2 regions of the Xenorhabdus sp. SGI 60 genome follow, and region 1 is predicted to be linked to the other one. Evidence: predicted binding sites of a transcription regulator. Region 1 holds the regulator's gene; the other holds the start of a gene.
What was found. The regulator LexA, encoded in region 1, represses DNA repair genes until DNA is damaged. The targets are predictions, from matches to a motif close to TNCTGTATGTACATACAGNA.

Region 1 (3,428 bases):
AGCACCTGGATATTATCCAATATTTTCAGCTTTATTTTCTCCGTTTTTCAGCCCATTTTATTGTTCTTATCCACGGATTAACTTTATTTTCAAGTATTTCATCATGACAAGTGAACCATTCTTCTTCACCGGTATCACCGGTATGTTACACATCAGACGAGAACTGAACATCATATAGATCCCACTCTCAGGTTAAAAAACATGATAACATTAACGTCATTAGCATCGTGTCGGGGTGAGAGGTGTAATGAAAACTATCAATCAAAAAAAGTTACTGGCACAGGCTGAAACAATCTGCCTGTCAAGAGGGGTTCGTTTAACACCTCAACGCCTTGAAATTCTTCGTTTAATCACTGAACAACCCAGCGCGATAAGCGCTTATGATTTACTGGATTTATTGCGTGAAGTCGAGCCACAAGCCAAGCCTCCAACAGTTTATCGTGGGTTGGAGTTTCTGCTGGAACAAGGTTTTATTCACAAAATAGAATCTACAAATAGCTATGTACTTTGCCATCATTTTGAAGAGCCTTGCCATACTTCGGCAATGTTTATCTGTGAATTTTGTGGTTCAGTAACCGAAAAGGATGCAAAGGATATTGAATCAGCTATCCAACAGCTAGCACAAGGTACGGGATTTCACTTGCGAAATAGCGTGATAGAAGTGCATGGCATGTGTTCTTCCTGCCATGAGATTGAATCCTGTACAGAGCGCGATATATGCCAGCACAATCATTCGGTTGAAGAAAATAAAAAGAAATAAGAAAAAACATTTGAAGCCAAATTGAGCAACGAGGCGGTCATAACTAATATAATCATATATTTTTCAAGTTTCCGTTGAACTTACGTTTAACGGACTCAGGGAAAAATGACCGCCCCAGAATGGCAAACTGCAATTATCCGCCTTTACAATCAGAACCAGTCCCCGCTACGAATAACACCGACGGCCAATCCTTCAATAGTGAAATTCTGCTCGCTCAAATCAACAACAATGGGTTTAAATTCTGGATTCTCAGCAATCAGTTCAATTTTATTTCCTGTTTGTTTGAAGCGTTTTACTGTGACTTCATCTTCAATGCGCGCCACAATGACTTGCCCATTATGAACATCCTGTGTTTTATGCACAGCCAATAAATCTCCGTCCATAATCCCAATGTCTTTCATGGACATCCCACTGACACGTAACAGAAAATCAGCACTTGGTTTGAATAATTCAGGATCAACCTTATAATGACTTTCAATGTGTTCCTGAGCCAGCAGTGGTTCTCCAGCAGCAACACGACCGATCAACGGCAATCCTGCTCCTCCATCTTCCTCTTCAAGAAGCAAACGGATACCTCTGGATGCACCAGAGATAATCTCTATCACCCCTTTACGCGCCAGAGCCCTTAAATGCTCTTCTGCTGCGTTAGGTGAACGAAAACCAAGACGCGCTGCAATTTCAGCACGTGTTGGTGGCATACCCGTTTGCGAAATATGGTCACGCACCAAGTCGTAGACTTGCTGCTGTCTGGCCGTTAATGCTTTCATTTCGCCCCCTGTTTGTTTATACAGTCAAACTGTGAGTATATACAGGTAAAGCCGAATTGGGAACCGGTCAGCATGTAAAAGCAGCGAACTAACATAGTTTGCTGAAAAAACACGCTACCTCAACGCATAAAATGCGACCAAAAGATCACTCCCCAAATAAACAGCGCCAAAAGTATACTGAGCAATACCGCCGCAGACCCCATATCTTTCGCTCGACCTGATAATTCATGATATTCACTACCGATGCGATCCACGACTGCTTCTATGGCACTATTGAGGATTTCGACAATGACCACCAGCATAACAGAGCCAATCAGAAGGAGTCTTTCAAGTAAGCCAAAATCTATAGAAAATGCAATGATGATCGCAAGTATGGCGGCTATTGTTTCCTGCCGAAATGCCGCTTCATTTTGCCATGCTGCCTTGATTCCTTTCGCCGAATACCCAGCCGCTTTAATGATGCGACTCAAACCTGTTGATTGATTTGCCATAAAAATTTTCTTTAATGAACTTATTGATTGTATGGTTATATAACTTTTAGCTCTTATTATTGTCTTATTTCCACAGATCTCAAAACCCGTTTCTGGTATCCTTGCGATGCGTTGCTAACAAGAGGCTTAAAGCAGTTATGTCAGGTTGGCGTAAAATATATTATAAGTTATTGAATTTACCACTAAAATTTTTAGTAAAAAGTAAACTAATCCCTACGGATCCTATTGCGGAGCTGCGTCTTGATACGACTCGGCCTATTTTGTACATATTACCGTACCGCTCAAAAACAGACTTATTGACTCTGCGTCAACAATGTCTGGCGCAAGATCTGCCTGATCCGTTGAATCCTTTGGAAATTGGTGATACACAGCTTCCCAGTTGTGTCTTTATTGATAACGGTCCACGTGTGTTCCGTTGTTATGCGCCAAAACATGAATCTGTAAAAATTTTCCACGCCTATCTGGACTTGCATCGTAATAATCCCGATCTGGATATCCAGATGGTGCCTGTTTCCGTCATGTTTGGCCGCTCCCCAGGACGCGAAGGGCAAGAAGGGCATACAACCCCACAATTACGCTTGCTAAATGGCGTGCAGAAGTTTTTTGCCATCTTATGGCTTGGACGGGATAGTTTTGTCCGTTTTTCCACTCCTGTGTCTTTACGCCGTATGGCCGACGAACATGGTACAGATAATATCATCGCCAATAAACTCACCCGTGTGGCTCGGATGCACTATTCCCGCCAGCGTCTTGCGGCTGTTGGACCTCGTTTGCCTGCCAGACAGGATCTGTTCAACAAGTTACTGACATCAAAAGCAATAGAAAAAGCGATTGCTGATGAATCCCGTAGCAAGAAAATCTCTCCCGAAAAGGCAAAGCAGAATGCTATCAATATGCTGGAAGAAATTGCTGCGGATTTCTCCTATGAAACCGTACGCTTGACCGATCGGGTTTTAAGTTGGACCTGGAACCGTTTGTACCAAGGTATCAATGTTCATAACGCCGAACGAGTTCGTCAGTTGGCACAGGATGGTCATGAACTGGTTTACGTTCCCTGCCATCGTAGCCATATGGACTACCTTCTGCTCTCTTATGTACTCTATCACCAAGGGCTGGTTCCACCGCACATTGCGGCGGGCATTAACCTGAATTTCTGGCCTGCCGGTCCGATATTCCGTCGTCTTGGTGCGTTCTTTATCCGCCGTACATTTAAAGGCAATAAGCTCTATTCAACCATCTTTCGTGAATATCTCGGTGAGTTGTTTACCCGCGGTTATTCGGTTGAATACTTTGTCGAAGGAGGACGCTCCCGTACTGGTCGTTTGCTTGATCCCAAAACGGGGACGCTTTCCATGACCTTGCAAGCCATGCTGCGGGGAGAATCTCGTCCAATCACGATTGTGCCGATCT
Region 2 (3,428 bases), 2.3 Mb from region 1:
GGCTGGCAACCTGACGCCAATTCTCCAATCATGCATTTAGTACGTGAAACTTATCATCAACTTTTCGATAAAACACCGAATATCATGGTGATCCACGCGGGTTTAGAGTGTGGCCTATTCAAAAAACCGTATCCTGATATGGACATGGTTTCTATCGGCCCAACCATTCGGGGTGCCCATTCCCCTGACGAGAAAGTTCACATTAAGAGTGTTGGTCAATATTGGCAGTTACTCACTGCAATTCTGAAAGCTATTCCGGTTAAAGAATAATAGAAAATATATTGATTCTCCCCTGCTATCTGTTTGCTGTTTGCTGTTTGCTGTTTGTAGGGGAGACTTCGTTCTTTGCATCTCACCACTCCAATAAAAGCTGACGCTCCAGTTGTGGGTTTTGTAATGTCACATGCAGCCCAATCAGCCTGACCCCTCGCCCTTTCCGGCGAGTTTCCCAGGCCTGTTTGGCTACCTGAATCAAATCGAGTTTATCCAATACAGAATGGACATGTTCCTGTGTCGTCAATTGAAAATCGTCAAACTTTAATTTAATACCTTGACGGGCAATATGGAGATCGGGTTTTACCTTTTCCAGCCGTTTTTTCAACTCAGGATAAAGCTTTTCAATCAGTTCAACACATTCATGCCATGAATGGATATCCTGCGCCAAAGTTTTTTCGACCCCAACAGATTTACGCAAACGTTCTGGCGTAATTTGTCGTTCATCAATGCCATGACAGCGTTCCCAAAGCGTCAAACCGAACTTACCCAAGCTTTTTATTAGTGCCAGCTTATCGTAACGTTGCACGTCAGAGCAGGTTTCTAACCTCATGTCTGACAAACGCTGAGCCGTGACTTTTCCGACACCGGGAATTTTGCGCAATGGCAGCGATTTAATAAAAGTTTCAATCTGTTCAGGAGAGATAACATATTGTCCATTGGGTTTATTGATATCAGAGGCTATTTTGGCTAAAAACCTGATTGGCGCCACACCAGCGGAGGCCGTTAACTGCAATTCATCAAAAATGACCTGACGGATTTCCTGGGCAATCAACGTGGCAGAGCCGTGGCAATAACGGCAATCTGTCACATCCAGATAGGCTTCATCTAAAGAAAGAGGTTCGATCAATTCAGTGTAACGGGAAAAAATTTGACGGATATGTTGGGATACTTCTTTATAATGCGCCATCCTGCCGGGGATAACTTTCAATTGAGGGCAACGTCTTAATGCCATCGCTGTGGACATCGCACTATGCACCCCAAAACGGCGGGCAAGATAATTTGCCGTACTAATTACGCCCCTGCGATCAGCGCTTCCCCCGACTGCAATGGGAACATGACGAAGTGACGGATTATCCCGCATTTCAATGGCGGCAAAAAAGCAGTCCATATCAATATGAATGATTTTACGCATCTGATCTCCCCATGCCAAACAACTGTATAAATATACAGAAAGAGATCATGAAACTCTAGTTAATTTTTCAGCAAAACTTCAACGTGCCGATTCCTCGAATACCCTTACAGGATAAGAAAATAATTTCCATTATGAAATCATTTTCCTTCGGCGCCATCGTTCTTATGATATCTTAATATTATGATAATAATGACAGTGAAAATGAAAAACAGAGCAAATAACATATAATTATAATGAATTATTTCATCTAAATAAAAAGTGAAATAGGATTCAATATTGCATGGGGTTCGCTACAAATACCGAAGAAAATGATTTCTATTTGAAATCATTTTTCTGCGATGTTATAGTCTTCATAATATGTTTATTATATGAGATGAATGACAGTGAAAAAATCAGAAAATACACTAAATAACCGTAAGTTATATCATTACACTTCATCCAGCCAAAAAGGTGAACTGGCATTCAACCTGTTCTGATTTTAGGAATGTTGAGTGCCATTGGCGCTCTTTCAACTGACATGTACTTCCTTTTGTTCCCCGCCATGTCACACGCATTAAACACGACTCAGGCTGGTGTTCAATTAAGTTATCCTTATTATGGCTGGTCGCCTATTGGACAATTAATGATTGGTCCCTGGTCGATGTCATTGGCAGGAGAAAACTTTTGTTAGCCGGCATGGTCTTGCTGACTGTAGCCTCAATTGCCTGTTCATTCTCTTCAAATATTGAAATGTTAATCATTAGCCGCTTTTTTCAAGGTGCTGGTGGCGCATCCGGCATTGCTTTCTTACACCAGCCATTGTTTCCGACCTCAGTTTTGGTAACAAAGCCGCCTACTATTTCAATCTGATACTGGCAATACAAGGTGTACACCCACAGCGGCTCCATCGATAGGAGGAGTTGCTGCTTATTTCCCGTGGCAGGTTGTGTTTGTCTTTATGGCGCTTATTTCACTTGATAATTACTACCTTAACGTTCGTTTATGTACCAGAAAGTTTGCCGAGTAAACCAGAATCTGGTGATAAGAGCAGTTTGGCTAAACAGTTTTTAAAATTGTTCCAAAACAGAACCTATATGGGATATACATTAGTCTTCTCCGCCACGTTTGGGGCACTGTTTGCCTATATTTCAGCATCACCTTTTATATACCAGTCTATGTTGAAATTCACCCCCGGATTTTTTTCCATTGTGTTTGCGATTAATGCCGGAATTATGATGTTCAGCAGCATACTGAGTGCACGGTGGGTTGAGCGGATTGGCGCCAAATCGCTTGTCATCATTGGTGTTGTAACCACCTTCGTCTTAGCGTGTCTGCTATTGGTTGTAAATTATCTCAGCATCTATCAGTTTGCGTTAACGACAGCAATTTTCATGATACTTATGTTTACAATGGCGTTAATTTTTGGCAATGCAGCGAGTTTGGCATTAACAGCCGTTCCTGATGTAAGAGGGGCTGGCTCTGCTGTCCTCGGAGCTCTCCAGTTTGGAACGGCTTCTTTGACGGCATTTTTAACCGGTCTTGGCAAATCGGTGTCTCTGTTTCCTATATCTATAGTATTAATCGGATGTGGGATGACCTCAATTCATTTTCCCTGATATTGGTGCGCGAAGGAGATAAATGAAATGAGAAGTCATGAACAAAACACTATTGAAATTCGTGGTGCGAGGCAAAATAACCTTAAAGGCATTGACTTACGTATTCCTAAGAATGTCATCACTGTGTTCACTGGTGTTTCTGGTTCAGGTAAAAGCTCCCTTGTATTCGGTACAATCGCAGCGGAATCCCAACAGACTTAATCAGCCTTCCGCCTTATATCCGGCACCGGTTACCGTACTATGGCCAGCCTGATGTCGATGAGATAAATAACCTGACCACCGCAATTATCATTAACCAAAAGCGGATTGGGGGAAATGGTACGCTCGACAGTGGGTACAGCATCAGATATTTACACTTTGTTGCGCCTTCTGTTTTCCCGAATCGGTAAGCCCTTTGTCGGGTATTCCACGCTTCTCTTTCAACC

Region 2: the regulator LexA is predicted to act here: its motif matches at 1,429-1,448, upstream of dinB (DNA polymerase IV).

The regions. Positions count from the first base shown of each region.
Region 1 covers NZ_CP196860.1:680,640-684,067, reverse strand. Annotated here, with positions in the region: gene zur (zinc uptake transcriptional repressor Zur) at 248-760, shown strand; gene lexA (transcriptional repressor LexA) at 910-1,527, opposite strand; gene ACSJJG_RS03125 (diacylglycerol kinase) at 1,647-2,018, opposite strand; gene plsB (glycerol-3-phosphate 1-O-acyltransferase PlsB) at 2,156-3,428, shown strand, end outside.
Region 2 covers NZ_CP196860.1:2,951,190-2,954,617, forward strand. Annotated here, with positions in the region: gene pepD (beta-Ala-His dipeptidase) at 1-270, shown strand, start outside; gene dinB (DNA polymerase IV) at 353-1,408, opposite strand; gene ACSJJG_RS13710 (hypothetical protein) at 1,893-2,078, shown strand; gene ACSJJG_RS13715 (hypothetical protein) at 2,072-2,257, shown strand; gene ACSJJG_RS13720 (MFS transporter) at 2,404-3,003, shown strand; gene ACSJJG_RS13725 (hypothetical protein) at 3,031-3,204, shown strand; gene ACSJJG_RS13730 (hypothetical protein) at 3,346-3,428, opposite strand, start outside.